DNA from 2 places in the Pelosinus fermentans DSM 17108 genome. Region 1 is predicted to be linked to the other one. Evidence: riboswitches for the same ligand, from Rfam matches in the RefSeq annotation. Region 1 holds a riboswitch; the other holds the start of a gene.
What was found. A riboswitch is a leader RNA that binds a small molecule or an ion and turns the genes downstream of it on or off. The one in region 1 is predicted to bind thiamine pyrophosphate.
Positions count from the first base shown of each region.

Region 2: linked by a shared signal. The riboswitch ahead of thiS (sulfur carrier protein ThiS) and the one ahead of thiD (bifunctional hydroxymethylpyrimidine kinase/phosphomethylpyrimidine kinase) in region 1 are both predicted to bind thiamine pyrophosphate.

Region 1 is NZ_AKVN02000001.1:1,661,915-1,673,712, reverse strand. Features, by position in the region: gene FR7_RS07390 (lipase family protein) at 1-807, opposite strand, end outside; gene FR7_RS07385 (radical SAM protein) at 863-1,759, opposite strand; gene sfsA (DNA/RNA nuclease SfsA) at 1,945-2,631, opposite strand; gene msrB (peptide-methionine (R)-S-oxide reductase MsrB) at 2,645-3,082, opposite strand; gene thiE (thiamine phosphate synthase) at 3,256-3,885, opposite strand; gene thiM (hydroxyethylthiazole kinase) at 3,878-4,690, opposite strand; gene cytX (putative hydroxymethylpyrimidine transporter CytX) at 4,654-5,886, opposite strand; gene thiD (bifunctional hydroxymethylpyrimidine kinase/phosphomethylpyrimidine kinase) at 5,876-6,685, opposite strand; TPP riboswitch at 6,922-7,032, opposite strand; gene FR7_RS07350 (efflux RND transporter permease subunit) at 7,214-10,363, opposite strand; gene FR7_RS07345 (efflux RND transporter periplasmic adaptor subunit) at 10,375-11,559, opposite strand; gene FR7_RS07340 (glucosaminidase domain-containing protein) at 11,794-11,798, opposite strand, start outside.
Region 2 is NZ_AKVN02000001.1:3,271,896-3,283,693, forward strand. Features, by position in the region: gene thiC (phosphomethylpyrimidine synthase ThiC) at 1-168, opposite strand, end outside; gene thiE (thiamine phosphate synthase) at 168-818, opposite strand; gene thiH (2-iminoacetate synthase ThiH) at 846-1,949, opposite strand; gene FR7_RS15125 (thiazole synthase) at 1,960-2,730, opposite strand; gene thiS (sulfur carrier protein ThiS) at 2,736-2,936, opposite strand; TPP riboswitch at 3,006-3,108, opposite strand; TPP riboswitch at 3,172-3,272, opposite strand; gene deoD (purine-nucleoside phosphorylase) at 3,320-4,021, opposite strand; gene FR7_RS15140 (DUF3369 domain-containing protein) at 4,134-5,678, opposite strand; gene FR7_RS15145 (sensor histidine kinase) at 5,671-7,782, opposite strand; gene FR7_RS15150 (AI-2E family transporter) at 8,047-9,096, opposite strand; gene FR7_RS15155 (GNAT family N-acetyltransferase) at 9,352-9,717, opposite strand; gene FR7_RS15160 (aspartyl-phosphate phosphatase Spo0E family protein) at 9,966-10,127, opposite strand; gene FR7_RS15165 (acyl-CoA dehydratase activase-related protein) at 10,495-11,577, opposite strand; gene FR7_RS15170 (acyl-CoA dehydratase activase-related protein) at 11,574-11,798, opposite strand, start outside.

The sequences.
Region 1 (11,798 bases):
TTCTCGACCAAACTGCTCATATCCCCCCACTAGTTTTTGCAATGCTCCAGTTACAGGATCGCCAGTGGTCACAACGCGCGTAAGGTGCAAAGCAGGTTCAAACTTCTCACGAAACGCTTTATTACCTACTGCTGGCGCACCAAAGGTAATCACTTCAATCTGCTCCGGCTTTACCCCCATATCAAGAAGCCTTGCTCCACCAATGGTAACTCCAGCACCGCCTAAACTGTGGCCTACTAAATATACTTTTTTATCCTTATCGCCTAGCAACATTTCCAGCAATGATTTTTCAGAATTGGCACCTTCTGCAAGTATTTCTCTACTGAATCCCGTCTGAACATATTGGTTAAAGCCCTTATGCACCTTTGGAGCGGAATCCGGTATATCTTTGAGCAGGGAATTAGCGGTGAATTCTTCAAGAGTTTTCCCAGCAAAATAAACCTTACTCACACGCAAATCGACTTTAACGTCTTTTACATTTTCAGTCCCCACTACAGAAAGCAAATAAGAAGGCACTGTATCTCCTTGCTGAATTTTTCTAGCAACCAAGAACCTAACATCTGCCTGATCACTTTTTTCTCTATAGGACTGTACTTTCCAGCCATTTTGTTCCAGAGCACTCCTGGCAATATTTCCTTCTCGATCACTATATGCAGCAGTACAGGCAACAGCAGCTAAATATAGGCTCCTGGCCTCTTCATAATCTTCCAATGCTCCTGCACTGCCAATGACAGGCTGAGAAAGCAGCAGTATCATAGTGATTAAACATATATAATTTATCATTTTTTTCAAAATACCATCTCCCACTACTCCTAGCCTCCTTTCCTATTAGATAACAATGGCAGTACTACACATCAATTGTCTATTGTTCAACATTATTATAAGGGTCCCACTCTGTCATAGTCGACAAATATTCGATCGCCTTTTTGCAGTCAGACAGCAATTTTTCTTTATCTTGCGGCAGCGTACCTGCTAAAGCCACATAATTGGATATATGGTTGCTGCGGAACAAACAATGAGATTCACTAGGTAGATCAATGGCATGAATCAGCTCATGCAATTCGTCCATGATTTCCGGCGGCGATAGAATTTCAAATTCCCCACGTTCGTATTCAGCTCGCAGCTCACTTCCCCGGTACATCATCAACGTTAAAGCACTCAGCATTGTAGGACGAATGGCATTTACTGCCTGAGCAGTATGATAGGCGTGCTGCCTAGAACCTGCCTTCCCTCCAAGGCCAATGATTACCATTAAAGATAATTTGATGCCAGCAGCCACTACTTTCTGCCCTGCCTCAATAGATTGTTGTGCGGTAACCCCTTTATTTACATGACGCAGTACTTCGTCATCACCCGACTCCATTCCATAATACACCAGTTTTAATCCTGCTTTTGATAAGTGTTGCAGTTCTTCTGGTGTTTTTCGCAAAATATCATTGGGTCCTGCATAACAGGATACTCTGCGCAGTTTTGGAAAACGCTCTTTCAGTACTCTTAAAATCTCCAATAGTGTCTCCGTCGGCAAAACAAGAGCATTACCATCTGCTAAGAAAATACGGCGAATAAAATCCTTATATTGTCCCGCATGGTTAATTTGCGCCATAATTTCATCCATCGTTCGCATGCGGAAATCAACACTTCTGTACATATTGCAATAGGTACAGCGATTATGAGAACACCCGATAGTTACTCTTAAAATAAAACTTTCCGCTTCACTGGGCGGACGAAACACAGGACCCCCGGCAGTATCAAAATACATACACTTCCCTCCCTAATAAAAACATATAAAACAGGATCGAAACCGCAGAGGCGCAGAGAACACAGAGAAAAGATAGATAGAATAAAAACATAATACCCTCAGCGTACACCTCTGTGGATCTCTGTGGATCTCTGTGCACTCTGTGTTAAACGTTCTCCTTAAAAAACTTATACTTTTACATATCATTACAATACTATCTCCACTCTATCCCCGATTACGATTTCATCCTCAGTGACTAAGGAGTCATATGCCAGCAGAATGACGCCTTTTTGAGCAGCAAGTCGTAAGGCTGCGGCAAAACCCGGATCCGTTTTATTGTTAGGGCTAAAACTTTTTACCCCTTTCATCTGGACCAGGAAGAAAATGTACCCCTTATACCCCTCCTCCACTGCTTTCATCATTTCAAGCACGTGTTTAGTTCCTCGCAGTGTAGGAGCATCAGGAAACATTACCAGACCATTTTCTTCTAAGGTGACACCTTTCACTTCAATAAATCCTCGGCAATCGGCTGACTCAAAATAAAGATCAAATCTGGACTTTCCATAGGTTACTTCTTTTTTCACCATAGTAGTGTTTGTAATTTCCGAAATACCGTTAGCCAGCAATGCTTCAAAAACAACAGAATTGGGTACTTGTGAATCAATATTAATCAAGCAATTCTCTTTGTAGATGCCAATGATCGAAAATCTGGTTTTTCGCTCTGGATTTTTGGCTCGCTCCAGTATCACGATCCTTCCAGCAATAAAAAGTTCCCGACATCTGCCTGTATTTTTGACATGAACCACTTCTTCGATTCCGTCAACTAATACATGGGCAATAAAGCGATTGACACGCTTTATAAAAATACCTTGTACGATATGACTATATTTCATGAATACCTGCCATTTATTTCTCCTTATTAAACAACGGAACAAACTGTCCATATCCTGCTTTTTCTAAATCTTCTTTAGGGATAAAACGCAGTGCTGCCGAATTAATACAATAGCGTAATTTATGGGGTGCAGGACCATCATTAAATACATGCCCTAAGTGAGAATCCCCTGTTTTACTGCGCACTTCTGTACGAATCATGAAATGACTGACATCCTGTTTCTCCTTGATGACCTCTTCCATAATAGGCTTGGTAAAACTAGGCCATCCACAGCCAGAATCAAATTTATCTAAAGAAGTAAACAAAGGTTCTCCCGATACAACATCCACATAAATACCAGCCTGGGTATGATCCCAAAATTCATTTTGAAAAGCAGGTTCTGTTGCCTGATTTTGTGTTACCTCATATTGAATTTTAGTGAGTGTACGCTTTAGTCCTTCCTTATCTTTCATTCATAACACTCCTCTTTTCAAGTGCGCTTCTTTCCTATAGCCTGCCCTTATTCAATGAGATTAACCTATGTCTTTTATACCATACTATCAGGAACTACACAACCCTTGTTTTTTAACAAAAAGTCCCGCAAAGTCTTTATAATAAACTGTTGCAGGACTATCGTGTTATGTTCTTATTTTTTTATAATATGGCGAAGGTTACACGCTGCCTGATAAGGATCAGCAGAAGCAATAATCGCTGATACAACGGCTGCTCCATCGGCGCCAGCCTCTATCACACGCTGAATAGTATCCTTATCAATGCCGCCAATAGCAACAACCGGCACCGAGACGCCCTCTTTTATTCTTCGCAAAGCTGCTAAACTCACATGATCAGCGTCGCTTTTTGTCCTGGTAGGAAATACGGCGCCGACTCCTAAATAGTCCGCCCCTCCATCCTGGGCTTTTACAGCTTCTTCCAAAGTAGAGGCAGATACGCCAATTATTTTAGTAGGACCAAGTAATTTTCGTGCTACTGCTAAAGGCATATCTTCTTGTCCAATATGTACACCGTCAGCATCAATCGCTAAAGCAATATCAATCCGGTCATTGATGATGAAAGGGACATTATATTTTCCAGCAATCTGTTTTACCACCAAGGCTAACTCAAAAAAATCTAAAGTAGACACATTCTTCTCACGAATCTGTACTAAAGTAGTACCTCCTTTAATAGCCTCTTCCACTGTTGCCGCTAAATCCTTATTCCCCAGTAACTCTCGATCTGTTACTAAATATAATGAGTAATCAACTGCTTTTTTATCCATTGGAAATGACACCGCCTTTCTTCATAAGCTCAGGTGTCATAGCCCACACGGCATCAAACAGCCGCATCCGAAACGTGCCGATTCCTTCTCCTGCCTGCAAAGACTGCTGTGCCAATTCCCCGGCTAAGCCCATGATCATAATGCCTGCTGCCGCTCCCACAAACCAATCCTCCGTTGCTCCACAAAAAGAAGCAACCAATGATGTAGCCATACATCCTGTACCTGTAACTTGAGATAAAATAGGATGACCATTATCAATCAAGCAAACTCGATCTCCCTGAGCAATGATATCCTGCTTTCCGGTAATCGCAATTACACAGTTAAGCTTTTTAGAAAGGAGTTTGGCTACTGTTTTTCCATCCTCTTCATCAGCAGTCGAATCAACCCCCTTAATCTGTACCTCCAATCCAGCCAAAATCTTCATTTCCGACATATTGCCGCGAATGACCGACGGCCCAACTTCTTCTATGATTCGCTTGGCAGTGGCAGTTCGAAGACTGGTTGCTCCCACTCCCACGGGATCAAAAACAATAGGAATGCCGCGTTCTTTCGCCTTTTTGCCAACCGCCAGCATGGACTCAATACTTCGCGAATTTAAAGTTCCTATATTTAATACCAAAGACGAAGCAAAGGAAACCATTTCTTCTACTTCTCCTATATCATCTGCCATAACAGGAGAAGCACCAATGGTCAGAGTTATATTGGCACAATCGTTCACTGTCACATAGTTCGTAATATGATGTACCAGAGGCTTTTTGGTTTTTACAGTTATGAGGCTGTCGGATATTTTTTGCAGGATTTCCATTCTTTTGTATACCCCCAAATGATTTTATAAAGTAGTGATGTAAGGAGTAGAACCGGCATGGTCGCTCCCAGTACAAACTCCATGGTAATAAACTGATGATACATAATAACTCCTAAGGCCCAAACTGCCAGAGCACTCCAATTTACAAGAAGGTCTGGACGCAATTGCCTGTTTTTAATAATAAAATACTCAGTTAATAGTACCGCAAATAATGGAGCAAAAACAGATCCAATGGCAAGGAGGAAATTTTCGTACTGCTCAATATTCACCCACAAAGCGATACCCGTGCCAATCACCGTCATAAATAAAGCAATTCGTTTCTCATCCAGCTTCGGAAAAATATTAGTAAAACTAATCCCAGCAGAATAAGCATCTAAGAAAGTAGTTGTTACTGTTGCCAGCACAATAATGCCTAGAGCTGATAATCCTAAATTAGCTGCCAGCATCATAGCAGAAGGTTCGGGATTGCCTGCAATAATAGCAGCGCCTAAGCCAATCAGATACATCCAGCAGCTGCCAATAAAATAACCTAGCCCGCTGCCCAAAGCTGCACTTGTTTTACTTTTCGCAAAGCGTGTATAGTCAGCAATCAGCGGCAACCAGGACAATGGCATAATAATACTCAATTCTAATGCCTCACCAAAAGACATTCCTCCCATAGGCGGTGCATTTAAAGCGGTACTATCTTTAAATACTACATTACTTAAGAGTACCGTAATGCCAAACAACAAAAATACGGCTGCCATATTCACTTTCTTTAAGCCGTCCTCTCTGCCAAGAGCGATCCACAGAAGAACTAAGCCGCCAATCCCCATGCTCCAAAGAGAAAGCTGATCCATTCCCCACAGCATTTTGCTGATTTCATTAGCTGACCGGGCTGCCGCAATAATCATAACTGCTGTCCACCCTACAAGCTGCAGCACATTTAACACAGAAAATAAATAAGATCCATATACGCCAAAAGAAATACGGGTAGAGACGATAGCTGGTATCCGTTCCTGGGTACCAATAATACCGCCCAGCACCAAAATAATCACACCAACCACATGACCAATCACAATGGCCATTACTCCGCTTTGAAACCCAAGAGGAGCTAATAACCCTCCTGTTAAAATTTCAGCAATGGATACTGCCGCACCAAACCATAAAAATAAAAAGTGCTTAAAACCTAATGTATTATTTGTTTCATTCGTCATTTAACATACCTGCGCCTTTATATAAATTATAAAAATGATGAACAGGACCAACACCTTTACCAATGGCAAAAGAGTGTTCAATCGCCGTGTGAATATATTCCTTCCCCTTAGAAACTGCTTCTTGCGCAGAATACCCCCTAGCCAAATTGGCAGCAATTGCAGCCGACAAGGTGCAGCCTGTGCCATGGGTATTTTGTGTAGCAATTCGAGGTGTACTCAAATGCTGATAGCTTTCTCCATCAAATAAAATATCGGTAGCATCATCTTCCCGATGTCCGCCTTTTAGCAGTACATACTTTGGTCCTAATTGATGAATGAATTTAGCAGCTTCTTCCATATCCTTCAAGCTATGAATCTTTAGTCCACTAATTTCTTCTGCCTCGGGAATGTTAGGCGTTACAACTGATGCTAAGGGCAGCAGATAAGAGATCAATGCTTCTACCGCCTCGGGCTGCAACAAATAGTAACCGCTTTTCGATATCATTACGGGATCTACGACAATGTTCTGGGCATTATATTTTTTAAGACCATTTGCTATGGCTTTAATCGTTTCCGTACGGGAAACCATGCCGATTTTCACAGCATCTACTGTAATGTCATCAAAAATAGCTTCAATCTGTTTATCAATCACAGCTACATCAATATCCTGTACAGCAAATACTCCTTGGGTATTTTGTGCTGTCACTGCTGTAATCACACTCATGCCAAATACTCCATGTGCCGAAAAAGCCTTCAGATCGGCTTGAATCCCAGCCCCGCCACTTGAATCAGAACCAGCTATCGTTAGTACCTTCTTCATATAAATTCCCCCTTATTGAAATCACAAAATTGTACTTAAATTATAAAAATGATTGAACCGCAGAGGCGCAGAGAACGCTGAGAGGGAGTATAAATCTCTATTCCGCCATCTTTCTCTGTGCTCTCTGCGCCTCTGCGGTTCCTTTTTCATTTGTTTTTCCTCTCAACATTTCTTTTTAAATTTAAGCTGCGAATATATAAAAAAGCACATCCATAAGGATGCGCTTTAGCATATACAAAGACTCTATCGCTCATCCCTCCGCTGGCATTACCCAGATCAGGTTAAAAAGGGTCATAGATTTCAGATCTATCTCTCAGCCGGCTCATCCAGCTCCCCTTGACGTGAAATATTCTTTTCAGGATCATCGTAACATATCTTACTACTCTTTTCAACCAAAGTATTTTACAATTGGCTTATCCTTTGCAAAGCTGCCGCCAAAGATTCACCTAAATCGCAGGTCTGCCAACTAAAAGAAAATAAACCCGCTTATAAAAAGCGGGTTTATCCGACGACTAAAGATCGTCTACATTAAGAAACATCAACATCAATCTCTTTTTTATGCTTCTTAAATTTTTTAATGGAACCTACGCCCTGCTCAATCAGGACAAATAGTACAGGGATCAAGAATATCCCCAGGATGGTTGCTGCCAGCATGCCGCCAACAACTGCCGTTCCCATAGAATTTCTTGCACCAGCACCAGCACCTGTAGCAACTACAAGAGGCAAACATCCAATAATGAAAGCCAATGACGTCATTATGATAGGACGTAACCGTAATTTAGCGGCCTCAATAGCGGCTGCAACAGGATCCATTCCCTTATCAACCCTAACTTTGGCATATTCTACAATTAGAATTGCATTCTTAGCCGCCAATCCAATGAGCATAACCATCCCAATTTGCATGTACACATCATTTTGCAAATTACGAGCATATTGGAAGAAAATTGCTCCAAAGATACCTGTAGGGACTGAGAGCAAAACTGCAAAAGGAATACCAAAGCTTTCGTAAAGAGCTGCCAAACATAAGAATACAAACAGCAGCGCAAAACCAAAAACATAAGGAGCACGACCAGCTGATACTTTTTCTTCACGGCTCTGATCGGTCCACTCATAACCAAAATCTTTAGGCAATGTTTGTGCTGCCACTTCTTCCAATGCCGTTAAGGCCTGCCCAGAACTATAACCAGCCGCTGGATTTCCCCCCACCTGAATGGCTCTATAGCCATTAAAGCGTTTAATGGAAGAAGGAGCAGTAATCACTTGCGGTTTTAATAAAGTATTAAGTGGCACCATAGCGCCAGAAGAGCTACGGACGAAGAAGAAACGAGTACCGTCTACATCATTACGGAATTTTTGTTCCGCCTGCATAACGACTTTATAGGATCGACCAAAACGGTTAAAATCATTGACCTGCACGCCGCCAAGAAAGGTCTGCAAAGCAGTAAACACATCATTTACCGGGATACCTAACTGCTCTGCCTTCTCCCGGTCTACTTCAAAGCGATACCCAGGAGTATCAATGCCAAAAGTAGAATAAATCATACCAATTTCCGGTCGTGTACGAGCAGCGGCCATAAATTCTTTGGATATCCGATCCATTTCCTCAATGGTATTACCACCTTTATCTTGGATCATCATGGTAAAGCCGCCTACGGTACCAATACCGGGCAATGAAGGAGCATTAAAGGAAGTAACCTTCGCCTCAGGAACATGAGCACTATTCGCTAAGGTTTTCATAACTTGATCTTGAACGCCTAAACCAGGTGCCTTTCGTTCATCCCAATCTGCAAGTTTTGTAAAAATAATTGCAGAGTTGGCTTTGGCAGCACCAGCTAAAATATCATAGCCTTGAATAACAATGGCATCCGATACGCCTTGCTGAGCACGCATATCATCGGCTATTTTATTCGCTACAGTAGCAGTACGATTCGCACTTGCCGCCTCTGGCAAGCTTACACTGGTAATAAAGAATCCTTGGTCTTCACTAGGAACAAAGGAAGATGGCACCAGTTGAAATAGCTTGCCAGTTACAAGTAATAGCACTACCAAGAAAACAATACCTAAAGCAGATCGTTTAATCAGCTTTCCTAAACCACTGCCATACTTTTCTACGGTTGCCTCAAATGCATCATTGAATTTGTTAAAAAACTTTTCCAGCATGCCTGAGTGGGCATTGGGATCATGAGGTTTTAACACTAATGCGCAAAGAGCTGGTGTCAAAGACAACGCCACAATGGCAGACAATGCCATGGATACCGCAATGGTCAAAGCAAACTGTTTGTATAAAACACCTGTAGTTCCGCCAAAAAAGGCTACAGGAATAAACACAGATGCCAGCACAAAAGCAATGGCAACAACAGGACCCGACACTTCACTCATGGCCAATTTCGTTGCTTCTTTTGGGCTAAGGCCCGTATAGCGCATATGATATTCGACTGCTTCAATTACAATAATCGCATCATCAACTACCAACCCAATGGCCAATACCATGGCAAAAAGAGTCAGCGTATTGATAGAAAAGCCCATCACCATAAATGCAGCAAAGGTCCCAATCAAAGAAACGGGAATAGCAAGCATTGGAATAAGAGTAGCACGCCAGCTTTGCAAAAATAAAAATACGACTAAAAGCACTAGTACCAGAGCTTCTGCAAAGGTTTTGGCAACCTCTTTCATGGATTCACGCACATACTTGGTATTATCAACGATGGAATAATAAGCAACATCTGATGGAAATTTCTTTGATGCTACCTCTAAGGCTTCCTGTACTTTCGTAATGGTGTCTAATGCATTTGCATCGGTAGTAAGCTGAACCGCAAAGGCTACCGATTGATGACCATTCAGGAAACTCTGGAAGCCATACTCCTTAGAGCCCATCTCAACCTTGGCGACATCTTTTATGCGAATGAAATTGTTATCTTTAGAGCTGACAATAATATTTTCAAATTCTTCAGGCTCAGTCAAACGACCTTGTACCCGGGCTGTATATTGAAATTCCTGCTGGGAAGCAGAAGGTCTTTGGCCAATGGTTCCTGCCGGAGCCTGCACATTTTGGGTAGTAATCGCACTAGAAATATCACTCCCCGTGAGTCCTAACTGCGCCATTTTATCTGGCTGCAGCCAGATCCTCATCCCATAATCAGCACCATATTCCATAATATTCCCTACGCCCTTGATTCTCTTCAGCTCTTCGATAAGGTAGATACTACCATAGTTCTTTAGAAACGTACTATCATAGCTTCCCTTTGGAGACCATAAGGAAAAGATCAGAGAATTATCGGGAGAAACCTTACGAGTCGTAATACCTGTTGCAGTAACCTCAGCAGGCAGTGACGCATTGGCTTGTGCAACCCGATTTTGAGTTTGCACTGTTGCCATATCAGCGTTTTTACTTAAATCAAACTTTGCCGTCAAAGAGTACGAACCGGAGTCAGAACTTGTTGACTGCATGGAAACCATATCTTCTGTCCCATTGACTTGCAGTTCAATCAATTGGGCCATTGTCTGTTCTACAACTTCAGCATTTGCTCCAGTGTAATTACCACTTACACTAACTTGCGGCGGCGTAATCTGCGGATATTGGGCTATCGGCAGATTGAATGCTGAGATTAAACCAACTAATGTAATAACGATCGATAATACAATCGCAAAAATGGGACGTTCAATAAAAAACTTAGCCACCAGATTACCTCCTATTGCTTCGCCGGAGTTTGTAACTCATCCGGGCCGATCATGATTACAGATACAGGTGTTCCTGGCGGAGTCTTCAGAAAGCCTTCTACAACAATGCGGTCGTTTTCAGTAACGCCCTCTTCTACTACCCACATATTGCCAACTTTCGTACCCATCTTAACTACCCGTGTTTCTGCTTTATCTCCTTCACCCACAACAGTAACAAGGGTCTTATCCAGCATCTGCTGAACAGCTCTTTGCGGAATTAATAAGGCTCCTGGGCGCACTTCACTTTGTACCGCAACACGAGCAAACATACCGGGAACCAGAAGCTTGTCAGGATTGGCAAAAGATGCTTTAAAACTCAGTGTACCTGTGCCAGTTGCTAATCCTTTATCTACCTGTTCAATTTGCCCAGTGAGTGGATAGGCAGATCCATCGCTGAGAATCAGCTTCAAATCCCCTCCCCATTCTGCTGGAGAAGCACCTTTATTTTTAGCAAATTGTAAATATTCATTTTCACTCATACTAAACTTTACCATGACTGGATCAACAGAAGAGATTGTAGCCATAATGGTCGATCCTGCCGATACAAAGCTGCCAATGCTTAAATCGTTAATATCAATCCTGCCATTCAAGGGAGAAAGTATCGTTGTGTCCTCAAGATCTTGTTGTGCTTGCTGCACCTTAGCCCAATTGGCATTGGCTGCAGCAGCATTTTGCCTTTCTTCTGCCAATGAATTATCCAAGGTTTGTTGGGAAACGGCACCTTGCGAAGCAAGCTGGTTGTATCTGTCAACATCCTTACGTGTTTTCGCCAATAAGGCTTCTGCTTGAGCAGCTGTTGCCTGATTTGTCAGTAATGCGGAGTTATATTGACGGCTGTCAATGCGAAATATTGGCTGCCCCTCAGTTACTTCAGCTCCGCCGGTTACCATTTTATCCACAATATTACCGGAAACCTTAGCCCGTACTTGGACTTCATTTTTTGCTTCTATAGTACCGACAAATTCATATGCAATTGGAGTATCTTTCCGAACTACCTGCATCGCTTTTACTTCCACAGCCTGCGGTGCCGGTGCTGCCTGCTTACTGCAGCCGCTTATTATCACCATACTAAAAATAATTAATGCCATATAATTGCGCCATCTTACTTTTGAACTTATGCGAACCAAATTATTTACCTCCCTTAACTCTGCTAACACTAATTTTTACCTGCTGTTACTCCACTGTTGTATTCACATCATAAACACCTTTATGGAATATACCTTATGTAAGGTAGAATTTTCCCCTGTATATTGAAATCACTCCTTTTCAAAATGACTATTCAGTCAATCTTATTTTTATTCGACGAATTTATTACAATCCCTTCCTGCAAATCACTTTTTTTTTAAAGTTGAAGATTTAAAAAAGATGTCAAAAAAGACACCTTTTTCTGATTATT
Region 2 (11,798 bases), 1.6 Mb from region 1:
TGCTGGATTAAGTGAAGTATGATTCTTATTCGCAGGTATAGCAACTTTTCCCTGAGCTACTAATTGCAGCAATACAGCAACGTCTACGTTCTCCTTAAGAGCCACCGCAGTCATCTCTTTCGTTATAATGCCTTGTTTCGCTGCATCCATTTGCGTGGTATAAGCCATTATTTTTTCTCCTCTATGCCTTTTATTATTTTTCTGATCCCATTAATCTTTTTGCCAATATCTTGAGCCTGAGTGATTTCCGTTACCATGGCAATACATTTTGCACCACAATGAACAACCTCGATCACATTGCTTTCTTTGATTCCTCCAATCGCCACAAAAGGAATGGCTATATTGTCAACTACATATTTCAAATATTCTAAACCAACTGGATCACACACATTTTTCTTGGTGGAGGTTTTAAAAATGGGCCCTACCCCTATGTAATCAGCCCCGGCTTTGACTGCGCCTTGTGCTTGCTCCGGCGAATGAGTAGAAATACCAATGATCATTTGATCGCCAACCAGCTGTCGTACAGCTTCTAAAGGAAGGTCATCTTGGCCAATGTGTACTCCATCAGCCTGTACCATCATAGCCAAATCAATGTCATCATTTACAATGAACGTAACGTCAGCCTCTTTGGTTAGTTCCCGTATGATCTTGCATTCTTCATACTTTTTTTTCATATCTTTGTCTTTTTCACGATATTGAATTATTTTGATGCCCGCAGCAATCCATTGTTTTACGATCTCAATATTGCTGCGTCCTAATGAATAGTCTTCTGCTGTAATACAATATAAATCAGTAGGTAAAGGATTCTTCCGGTTCATGCCACTCACTCCCCTTTTGCTTCTTCTTTATATAGCTTGCCAATCTTTAAACACAGGCTGATATCCTAATTGCAGGATCGCATCTGACATTTCTTTTACATTGCGAGTGTCAGAGACAGCAAACTGACCAGAGTTTTCCTGACTATCGATATGTCCCCCTACGGCCGTCTGCACACCGGCAGACATTTTGGTAATACCTAATTTGATTGCGTGATTGCGGAATTCTGCATTTTCTCTGGTAGAAAGAGGCATACCCGCCCTTGGCATAAACAAGCGAAAAGCCGTCATAAATTGCACGATGCTTTTATCATTTACACTATTTCCCGTCTCGCAGTTCCCCATAGTAGGACGTATGCGAGGCAAGGAAATACTCACTTCGACACCCGGATATTTATTTTGCAAATAATTAGCATGCAGTCCTGTAAAGAAACCATCCCTCCGCCAATCATCAAGACCTAATAAAGCACCTATATTAACCCCTCTCATACCAGCCCTGCAAGCTCTCTCCGGTGCATCTAAACGGTAACGATAGTCCTTCTTAGGGCCTTTTAGATGGAGACGATCATATAGAAGCGGATTATACGTCTCCTGATACATCGTCATGCTTTCTACCCCTGCTTCCATTAATTCAGCGTATTCTTCTTCTTCCATCGCATAGACTTCGATCGCAATGGATGAAAAATAGCGTTTTAAGATTCCCACACACTCTTTCATATAAGGAACACCCGCAATGGCAGGAGCTTCACCTGTAAGAATAAGAATGTGCTGAATCCCTGAAGCTGCAACCGTTTGCGCTTCTTTTTCCACTTCTTCCATGGTCAATTGCTTACGAGTAAAGGTATTGGTTACGTTAAAGCCACAATACGTACATTTATTCGTGCAGTAATCGGACAAATACATTGGCGTGTAAAGTAAAATGACACGTCCAAAATTCTGTACCGTCAATTCATTCGCTTTTTGTGCCATCCATTCTAAATGTTCTTCTGCTTTAGGTGACAGTAAGGCTAAAAAATCTTTTGGAGTCAATCTGTCTTTACCAATAATCCTTTCAATGTCTGCAGAAGTTGTATGTTGAAAGACTGCTTCCATATCAGCATCTGAATACTGTAAAAACTCATCATAAAAACTCATATTCTCCCCCTCAATTATGTAAAAATCCTGTAAGAGGTGATGACGAACTAGCATATTTCTCAGAGCGGCCTAGTCCTGCTAAATACGCTTTTCGTCCAGCAGCTACAGCCATGCCAAATGCCTCTGCCATTAATTCTGGCTGGTTAGCACTAGCTATGGCAGTATTTAGCAAACAAGCTGCTGCCCCCATTTCCATAGCCTCACAAGCATCTGAAGGCTTACCAATACCTGCATCAACAATTACAGGCAAAGCAATTTCCTCTATCAGAATTCTCAGAAGTTCCTTGGTTTTTAATCCTCGATTACTGCCAATCGGCGCACCCAGGGGCATAACTGCCGCTGCACCAACTTCAACTAGATGCTTAGCTACCATTAAATCCGGACTGATATAGGGCAATACAACAAACCCTTCTCCTGCCAGAACTTCTGTGGCCTTAATGGTTTCATAACCATCGGGCAGCAAATATTTATTATCCGAAATAACTTCTATTTTAATCCAATTACCACATCCTGCCGCTTTTGCTAAGCGGGCAATCCGTATTGCTTCTTGGGCATTTCTGGCCCCAGAAGTATTAGGTAATAACTGCATACCCGAAGGAATATGATCCATCACATTCCCCATAGGAGAATTAAAATCAATCCTGCGCAACGCCACTGTTATAACCTCTGATCCAGATTTTTTAACAACTTCAGGAATCAGCGCATCTGCCGAATACTTACCTGTACCAATAAATAAACGACTCTGCAGGCTTCTACCGCCAATTACTAATTGATCCATCATTTTAATCAACCTCCGCCAACAAATTTCAATACTTCTAAACGATCTTGATCTTGCAGAATAATCGTTTTCCATTCTTGCTTTTTTACAATTACCTCATTATGTTCTACAATAATTGTTTCAAGATCCAGTTCTTTAGAAAGCAAAAACTCCCACAAATTCATCTCCTTATCTACATTCGCAACTGTTCCATTTAACACTACCTCCACCCCATTCACCTCCTCAATATAATAAAAAGCCTATCCAAAAGAGGATAAGCTTTTATCAATATTTATATAAAATATATAAAACAGCTTCCCTACGTTGGTACTAACCACATCAGGTTCAAAGGGTCAGGAATTTTCATTCCCGCTCTGCCAAACGGCTCCCCCAGCCAAGTATTCAATTGTTACCCTAAAATAAAAAAGCTCATCCCCAAAAAGGATAAGCTTATATCAATTGCTATAAATATAATATTAGCTTCCCTACGTTGGTACTAACCACATCAGGTTCAAAGGGTCAGGAATTTCTTCCCGCTCTGCCAAACGGCTCCCCCAGCATTATTATTCGATTGACTCAAGTATAATACAGGTATCTCTAATATGCAATGTTTTTATTCTGCCATCGAAAGAGCAATTTCCATCATTTGCGTAAAAGTGGTTTGACGTTCTGCTGCCGATGTAGCCTCACCTGTTACTAAGCTATCGCTCACTGTAACAATGGTCAAAGCATGTACACCATGTTTGGCAGCTAGAGTATATAACCCTGCCGTCTCCATTTCTACTGCCAAAACACCGAATTTCATCCAACGTTTCCAATCTTCCGGGTCATCATGATAAAACGTATCGGTTGTTAGCACATTTCCCACTTTTGCTTCAATCCCTAAACTCGCAGCAACATCGTATGCTTTTTTTAATAACTGAAAGCTGGCAGTCGGTGCATAGGTCATACCAGCAAAACGTTGAAGATTAATATTGGAATCGTGAGATGCTGCCATAGCCAGAACAACATCTTTGATCTTTACGTGTTCTTGCAGTGAACCGCAAGTACCAATACGAATAATATTTTTCACATCATAACTTGTCATTAGTTCACTAGCATAAATCGATATGGAAGGAATCCCCATTCCAGAGCCTTGTACTGAAACTTTTTTCCCATTATAAAATCCAGTGTATCCATACATGCCCCGAACCTCATTATAGCAAACTGCATCTTCTAAAAAATTCTCAGCAATAAATTTAGCCCTTAGAGGATCACCAGGCATTAACACTGTACTGGCGATTTCACCTTGTTTTGCATTAATATGTAGACTCATTTTCTTTTACCTCCATTTATTTAAGCATGTATTAGTACCTCATCTGCATTAAATACTCTGCTAAATTATCTATAGTTTTAGCACCGATGAGGTACTAGTATTCTGCCTATTTTTAGACATTTGTATGATGAAAATCATCTGCAAACTTTTCCTGCACCTGCAAGAATTCATCTAAATTGCTAAAAAGCAACTCTACCAATTCGGGATCAAACTGCCCTCCTTTAGCTTCCTGGAAATAAGATAATACATCTTCCAATGGCCAAGCTTTCTTATATACTCGGTCACAGCTCAGCGCATCAAACACATCCGCTATGGCTGTTATTCTAGCAAAAATATGAATCTCATTACCTTGTAATCCAGAAGAATATCCTCTTCCATCATATCGCTCATGATGCTCTTTTGCAATAATAGCTGCTGCCTGCAGCATATGCAAATGGGAACCCTTTAACATATCATATCCAATATTAGCATGAAGCTTAATAATTTCAAACTCTTCCGGCGTTAATTTCCCTGGCTTATTTAAAATTTCATCAGGTATACCTAATTTGCCAATATCATGCATGGGGGCCGCTAAGTGAAGAGTATCTACATCTTTTTCTGACAATCCATATTTCATTGCTAAAAGACGAGCATATTCTGCTACACGCCGTACATGATTGCCCGTTTCTTTGGATCTTGTCTCTGCCACCTCCGCCAGACGAAAGAAAACTTCCCGCTGTGTATCATACATTTCTAAATGCAGTTTTAAATTTTCAAAAGCAGAGGAAACATTCAGACAAAAAACATCCAATAGACGTCGGTCCAGATCACTAAGTCTTTGGTCGCCTTCCATGTAAATCAAATATACATGTTCATCAGCACTTTGCCAATATAAAATAAAATAGTCTTCTAAAAAAATACTTTGTTTTGCCGCTAAGACATAATCCAGCTTGTCATGTATATCTTGAGAAAGCTTCTCGTAATTTTGTATGTGAAAATCACCAGTAGCTGCCAATACTTTAATTTCACCATCTTTTTTCCGGGTAGCAGCAAAGCTGGATACTTTTAAATATAAACTGTTTTTGTTTAGCCTTAGCATAGCAATCAGCTGCATTAATACACCAGTTGCAAAATTCTGCATCGATTGCATGCGGAAAATTTCCGGTGAAGACTCAATAATCTTCTCTAAGCCTTTTTTATTCATGGCAATTGTCAGTAAATCTCGATGGGAACGCAAAGCAGAAATCAAAGTTGTCAGCAGCTTTTGTGCTGTCAGCTCTGTCTTTTCTTTATAATCATTAATATCATATTCTACAATGACTCTTGCCTCTGGTGCTTCCCCCGGCTGCCCTGTACGTAATACAATCCGAACCAGGCTATTGCCCATCACTTCCCGAATATACTTCACCAGCTGTAGACCAGCATCCGCCCTTTCCATAACTACATCTAATAAAATAAGGGCAATATCTTCATGCTTAAGTAATACGTCTTTCGCCTCACTGGCAGAGTAAACACTGAGCAGCTCAATCTTTTTTCCTTCAAAAACAAAATCATCTAATACGAGCTTCGTAACAATATGTACTTCTTCTTCATCATCAACGATTAAAACCTTTATCCTATCAACTATCTTTGGCTCTACTACATCGGTCTCATCTGCAAATAATAATTCGTCATACATGATTCGTTTCTCCTTTTCCTCGGATACGTTCAGGAAGCTTTACTGTAAACACAGTACCAACCCCTAGCTGACTGGTACATTCGATCGTACCCTCCATTTTGAAAACAACTAAGTTATATACGATATGCATACCAAGACCAGTACCGCCGGTACCTCGGCGAGTGGTGAAAAAAGGATCAAATATCTTCTTCTGCACCTCCGGCGTCATGCCTTTTCCATCATCTGCATAGGTTAAGGTGATAATCCCAGCTGAGTAGGAAATCTCAATAGTTATCGTACCAGCATCATCTGGCTCATAAGCATGCATGATAGAGTTATTTAACATATTCGAAATGATTTGCCAAAAAGCCCCAGGATACCAATAGACTTTAATTGCCTCTGGACAAATCACATTTACCGTGTGATGGGTCTTTTTTAATTGCGGTCTCAAACTTACCAATACATCCTGTATGTATTCTTCCAATTGAAAACTGCGTCGTTCTTCCACCAATTGATCAACTGCCACTTTTTTGAAACTGCGAATTAATTCAGCTGCCCGTTCCAGATTCGTAAAAATAATCTTACTTACATGATTGGAAGACTCTAAATACAATTGTAAATCTGATTTTTTCATCTGGCCATCTGAAAATTTCCGATCCAACTCACCTGTTTTCTCTGACAAATGGGAAATTGCCGTAATGCTATTCCCTACTGGCGTATTAATTTCATGTGCCACGCCCGCTACTAACTCCCCTAATAAAGCCATCTTTTCTACTTCTACTAAATGACTGCGAGTTTGCTGCAAATCTTCTAAGGTATGCCGCAGAGCAGAATTCGTATCCTGCAATGCCCTTGTTCGCTCGGATACTTGATTCTCTAGTTCCCTATTTAAATGACGAATTTCTTCCTCAACCTTTTTTCGACTGTTTATATTAATCGCCAATATGGCAACCAGCAATAGCAAGATCATGAATACCACTGTTAAGAACCATACTAAATATTTATATGTCTCATAGAAGGTAACAGGACTATTTACGACAACACTGCCTACAGGCAAGGATTCTTTTTTTATTCCAGCCTTGCGCAATGCATGATAATCAAACATATACTGCTGAATACTTTCCTTTATCACAGGCATATTAACTGGAGGAATTCTTTCGAAGACAACTTTCCGAGCTAATTCACCAGCTATTTTCCCTTGATTAAACCCGCTGGTTACCTTTCCGCCCAACATACCAGACTTTAAATAAAAATCCCAAAAACAATATACAGGCACCTTACTATTTGCTCCAATTAGTTCCCCTGCTTCTTCATAGCTAAAAATAGTTTCATCTTTATCCACATTGAAAGTCATTAGCAAGACTACTGTATCATCAGAAAGAGCAGCTATCTTCTCCAGCACTTCAGACATCGCCATTTTCTCTAGAAAAATAAACTGTATTTTGCTATCAAAACTAGGCATGATTTTTTCGAGTAATTGCTTATTGGCTTTGCCAACTGTCGTCTCATCGTTGATAACAACTATTTTTGTCACCTGTGGCTGTAACAATAAAGCCGCTTCAATCGTACTCTTTATATCCACGTCCTCAATGATACCTGTCACCCATGTTTTATCCTGTATAGCCGTCTCGTCAAAATAATTTACACCACAAAAAATGATCGGGGTAGAAGGAAAAAGTGTTTGCTGATATGCTAATGCAAAATCATAAGCTGCATCGTCCGTAACAATAACTGCATCAAATTTCTTTCCTTTGTATTTTTGCTCATAGAGCTTATATAAACTGTCTAAATAGTCAGAAGTAATATTCTGTTTCGTATCCATATAATCAAAATACAGCACTGCCTGTTTATCTTGCTGGAAGACCGACTTAATGCCCTGTTCTTCTAATTTTACCCAAGGCATTTCCGAATGATAGGAATGAAGTACTAAAATCTTTTTTCTGTCTTTACGATATAATTCCTCACGGTCATTAGCCTCGGAATGGACAATATTCCCATCCTTATATCTTGACCAAGGAATGATTTCTCCTGCTATTTCTTGCTTAATAAGCAGAATAAAAGTTCCACCTAATAAAAAAGTAATAATCAACACCGTTAGCAACGTAAAAGAAACTGCATATTTCACAGTTATTTCCCCCTGCGTATCAAACGTTTCAATCCTTTATACAACTTTCGCCATTTTTCATCCAGAACCTTCCTATTCGTTGGAAAATCTTCATATCCAGCCAATCTGTTTATGGCTAAAATTATCGTATTTTATATATGAGATCAGATCTTATTGGACTTTTGGAGAGGGCTTCATTCCCTTATTACTAAAAAAATGAGACTTATAACCTAATCATTAGGTTATAAGTCTCATTTTTCATTTTAAGAGCAAATCGCATAGAAATCACTCATGAAGAGTATTGGATTTATCCAGTAAATGAATTAACCATACTCTACCTACTGCAACCGTTGGTACGGCAAATAACATTCCTGTAATGCCAAAAAGATGACCAAAAAGCAAGATGGTAACCATGATAAATACAGGGTGAACCTTAATCGCTTTGCCGACTACTTTGGGATATATAATATTATGATTTATCTTTAATAAAATAATATAAAATAGCAGTACTTTAAAGGCTAGCAAGGGAGAATAGGACAGGGCAACCAAAGTACCTGGAACCGTGGCTACTATAGAACCAATAACAGGTACAAACTCCGATAAAGCAGATACTAATGCCAAGACATGAGCATAAGGCAGACCAAAGATATAACTTCCCAGGAACACGACAAAACCTGAAAAAATAGAAATTAACATCTGTCCTCTAATATAGCCGCCCAGCACAATATTAATATCACCAAAGAAAGCAGCAAAGCGTTTTACCTGTAAAGGCGGTAAAAAATCTGCAATAGAAGAGGCAATTTTTCGCCCGTCTTTTAATAAGTAAAAAGTTAAGAAAGGTACTGCAATCATTTCTGCAACTCCTGAAAAAGTACGAATTAAAGGTATCACCGATTCTTTTACCATATCCACGGCAAAAACAACCGTATCACGCAGCACCTGATTACCATACTCTGCAAATTCGGCGGGCAGCATATTAACCACAATAGAAGAATCAAAATGAATAATAAAGGCCGGAAACTCGCGGATAAAACCTGCTAAATCAGGTAATATCGTGCGAAAAATCACACTCATCAGCACTGCCAGCACACCAAAAAAACCAAACAATGCCAAGAGTACTGCTACCCCACGAGAAATTGAACGAGAAAGCCGAAGCACTATCGGATCGAGCAAAATAAACAATAATGCAGTAACAAGTAAAAGTATCAATAAGGATTTAGCATATATATATAACACCGATACCAAAACAATAAAAAATAAAAAAAATATAAAAATACAATCTTTCCAGAGAGTCCCCCACTGTAATGGAGTCATTCTCTTACTATCACTAATCATAATTATCTCCCCTTATCAGCATAGTAAAAATACCTATTTTTGATAATCACTGCTCATTTAGCATAAAGATGCATATTCATGCGTTTTAACATGCTGCTTCTTAGTATCCCTATCCTGCGTCTATTTTAGTCTTTCCCCTAATCTCTCAAACACCATTACGGTCTTTAGATTTCAGTGACGCTTCACATTATATAACAATTATTACTACCTTTCTATCTTAGCTATGAATAAAAACGCCACATCTGCTGTGACGTTTTAAAAATTCTTACTCATCTTCACATATTTCATTCCATCTTTTGTTGCAGCCTCTTCTATTTCTTCAAAGCCAAATTTTTTATAGAAATCGATTTTATTCACTCTTGCATTGCACCAAAATGATGTTGCACCTTGTTTTTCTGCCTCTTTTAATACATAATCCAATAACACGCTTCCATAACCTTTCCCTTGCAATTCTTGCAGGGTTGCAAATTTTCTAAATTGGACTACATTATTTTTTTCGAAAAGCGATATTACAGAAATTAGGTCATGATTCACAAATAAACCAAAATGTTTTCCCAATTCATCATCTTTTAATTTTATATATTCGATATCTTTTTCCGGCCACATTACTTTATGTCTCAAATACCATGTCTCTTTTGCAGAAATCTCTTTTACATCAATTTTACTCTCCCCCTTATTAGGCTCTTTTAACTATATCATATATGTCAGTTTTATTACAATTCAATCTCCCTTAAAAAGAATCTTTATAACGAAACAGCATTTTTTAATATGCTTCATAAAAAAGCACCTACAAATCCTTACTAAAGGTTTCTAGGTGCACTAATAAGTGTTTTCCCAACCATCACGCCAGGCAAACATTTAATTCATTCTTATCCAGCTTTTTGAGTTAGTTCAACATTATAAAATTTATTTATTGCCTCATCCAGCCTCTGACTAACCACTAAAACATCTGGATGTGATATTCCCTTTTTGAGTGCCATTACGTGCATTTCTTCCCGTAAGTGATCTATCATATACCATAAAGTTTTCATGACAATTTCCTTTCTATTTTTTATACATTAATCATTATAATGTATACATTAATACAAAATTTGTCGAAGTACAGTTCTCAGATAAACTTTATTTTTCTATTTACATTCAAAAAAACCTTTTCCATCATCATCGTATAAATAGACCTGCTACCCATGACCTTACAGGTATATCTTATACCAACATCTCCACCTTTCACCAGATGCAGCTTGCTCTTAATTATAGTATGCTCATAAAAAAAGCGCCTTGCAAAGCCTTATATCATAAAGGTTGCAAAGCATTTTATTTTATTCCCACTCAGTTTAACGGTATTATGTGGAGTTTATTTATCTGAAATGCTTAGTATTTCTGCTACTTAACCCCTGCTTTTTAAGCCAAATGATGTTTTACACGGCGGTATCTTAACAAGTCGATGAAAGCTTCCAATCGAGTCACTATACCGGCTTCACCAGATTGTTCATCAAAAGCTAAAGATAAAACCGGAATGTCCACATCATTGCTAACTTTAGGTAGAATATTTTTTGCAACAATTTCAGGCATACAGGTGAACGGGAACACATGAATAATGCCGTCATATTTTTCTTGTCCCATATTGACCGTATGAGCGATACTTTTTATGCCGTGGCCACCTACATAATGACCAAGATAGGGTTGAGCCAAATCGGCTAAATATTTAAATTTCTTGAGATATTCCCGCTTTCTAAACAAATGACCATTTATATAGTCGCTCAAATACATGGTTTTATATACTTCTACTCCCATATTTCCTAAACGCCAATCTAAGTTCTGGTTAATAGATGACTCAAGCATAACATAAATTTCACCAACTACACCAATACGCAGTGGTCTAGTTCCAGACTTGAGTTTAACTTCGTCCAGTTCGCTTTCACCCTTATGCCAAGCGGTTCTTAATGTAGAAAGATTTTCTGCGGCATCGATTACATCAACAGTTTGTCGCCAGATAAAATCTGATTCACCCACAGATACCTCCCGCGGTCGTATCATATTCACTTTTCGCTGAATACTATCCATCGCGTGTATTTTAGCCAAAGCCAAGCGAAATGCTAAATAAACCTCCCAAAAATTACGTTTAAAAGCAACCCGGTGTAATTGCTTTATAATATCAACAATATCGGGTTCAACAACTATCATATCAAAATTAAAGCCCAAATTTTTAAGGATGCCCTGCTGTATTTCAGCATAGTAACCTAATCGGCAGGGACCAACCCCTCCGCAAGTTACAATTGTATTTGCCCCTTGTTCAAGGGCTTCAATAAAATTCCCTAAATTGATTTTAAAGGGCAGACAAGCGGTCTCTGGAGAATATTTTATACCCAATTCCAACGTCCTTTTAGAAATGGGCGGAGGAAGCACCACTTGTCGTCCGAGACCGGTGAAAAGCTCCTTAAGGGCTATACTCATATCTCCCATATGGGGAAAAGTAACAATCATGACTGTTTCCTCCGAATTAACATATCCGTAAACGCTTCCAGCCTTGTCACAAAGCCTGCCTCAGCCGTATGTTCGTCTACTGTTAAGAGCATGCATGGGATATTAAGTGCTTGGGCGCGCTGACTGACCAATTCACCTATTAAAGCGTCAGGTCCACAGGTAAAAGAAGTGATAAAAATCAGCCCGTCAACTGGTTGTCCCGATTGTATTAAGGCTAATGC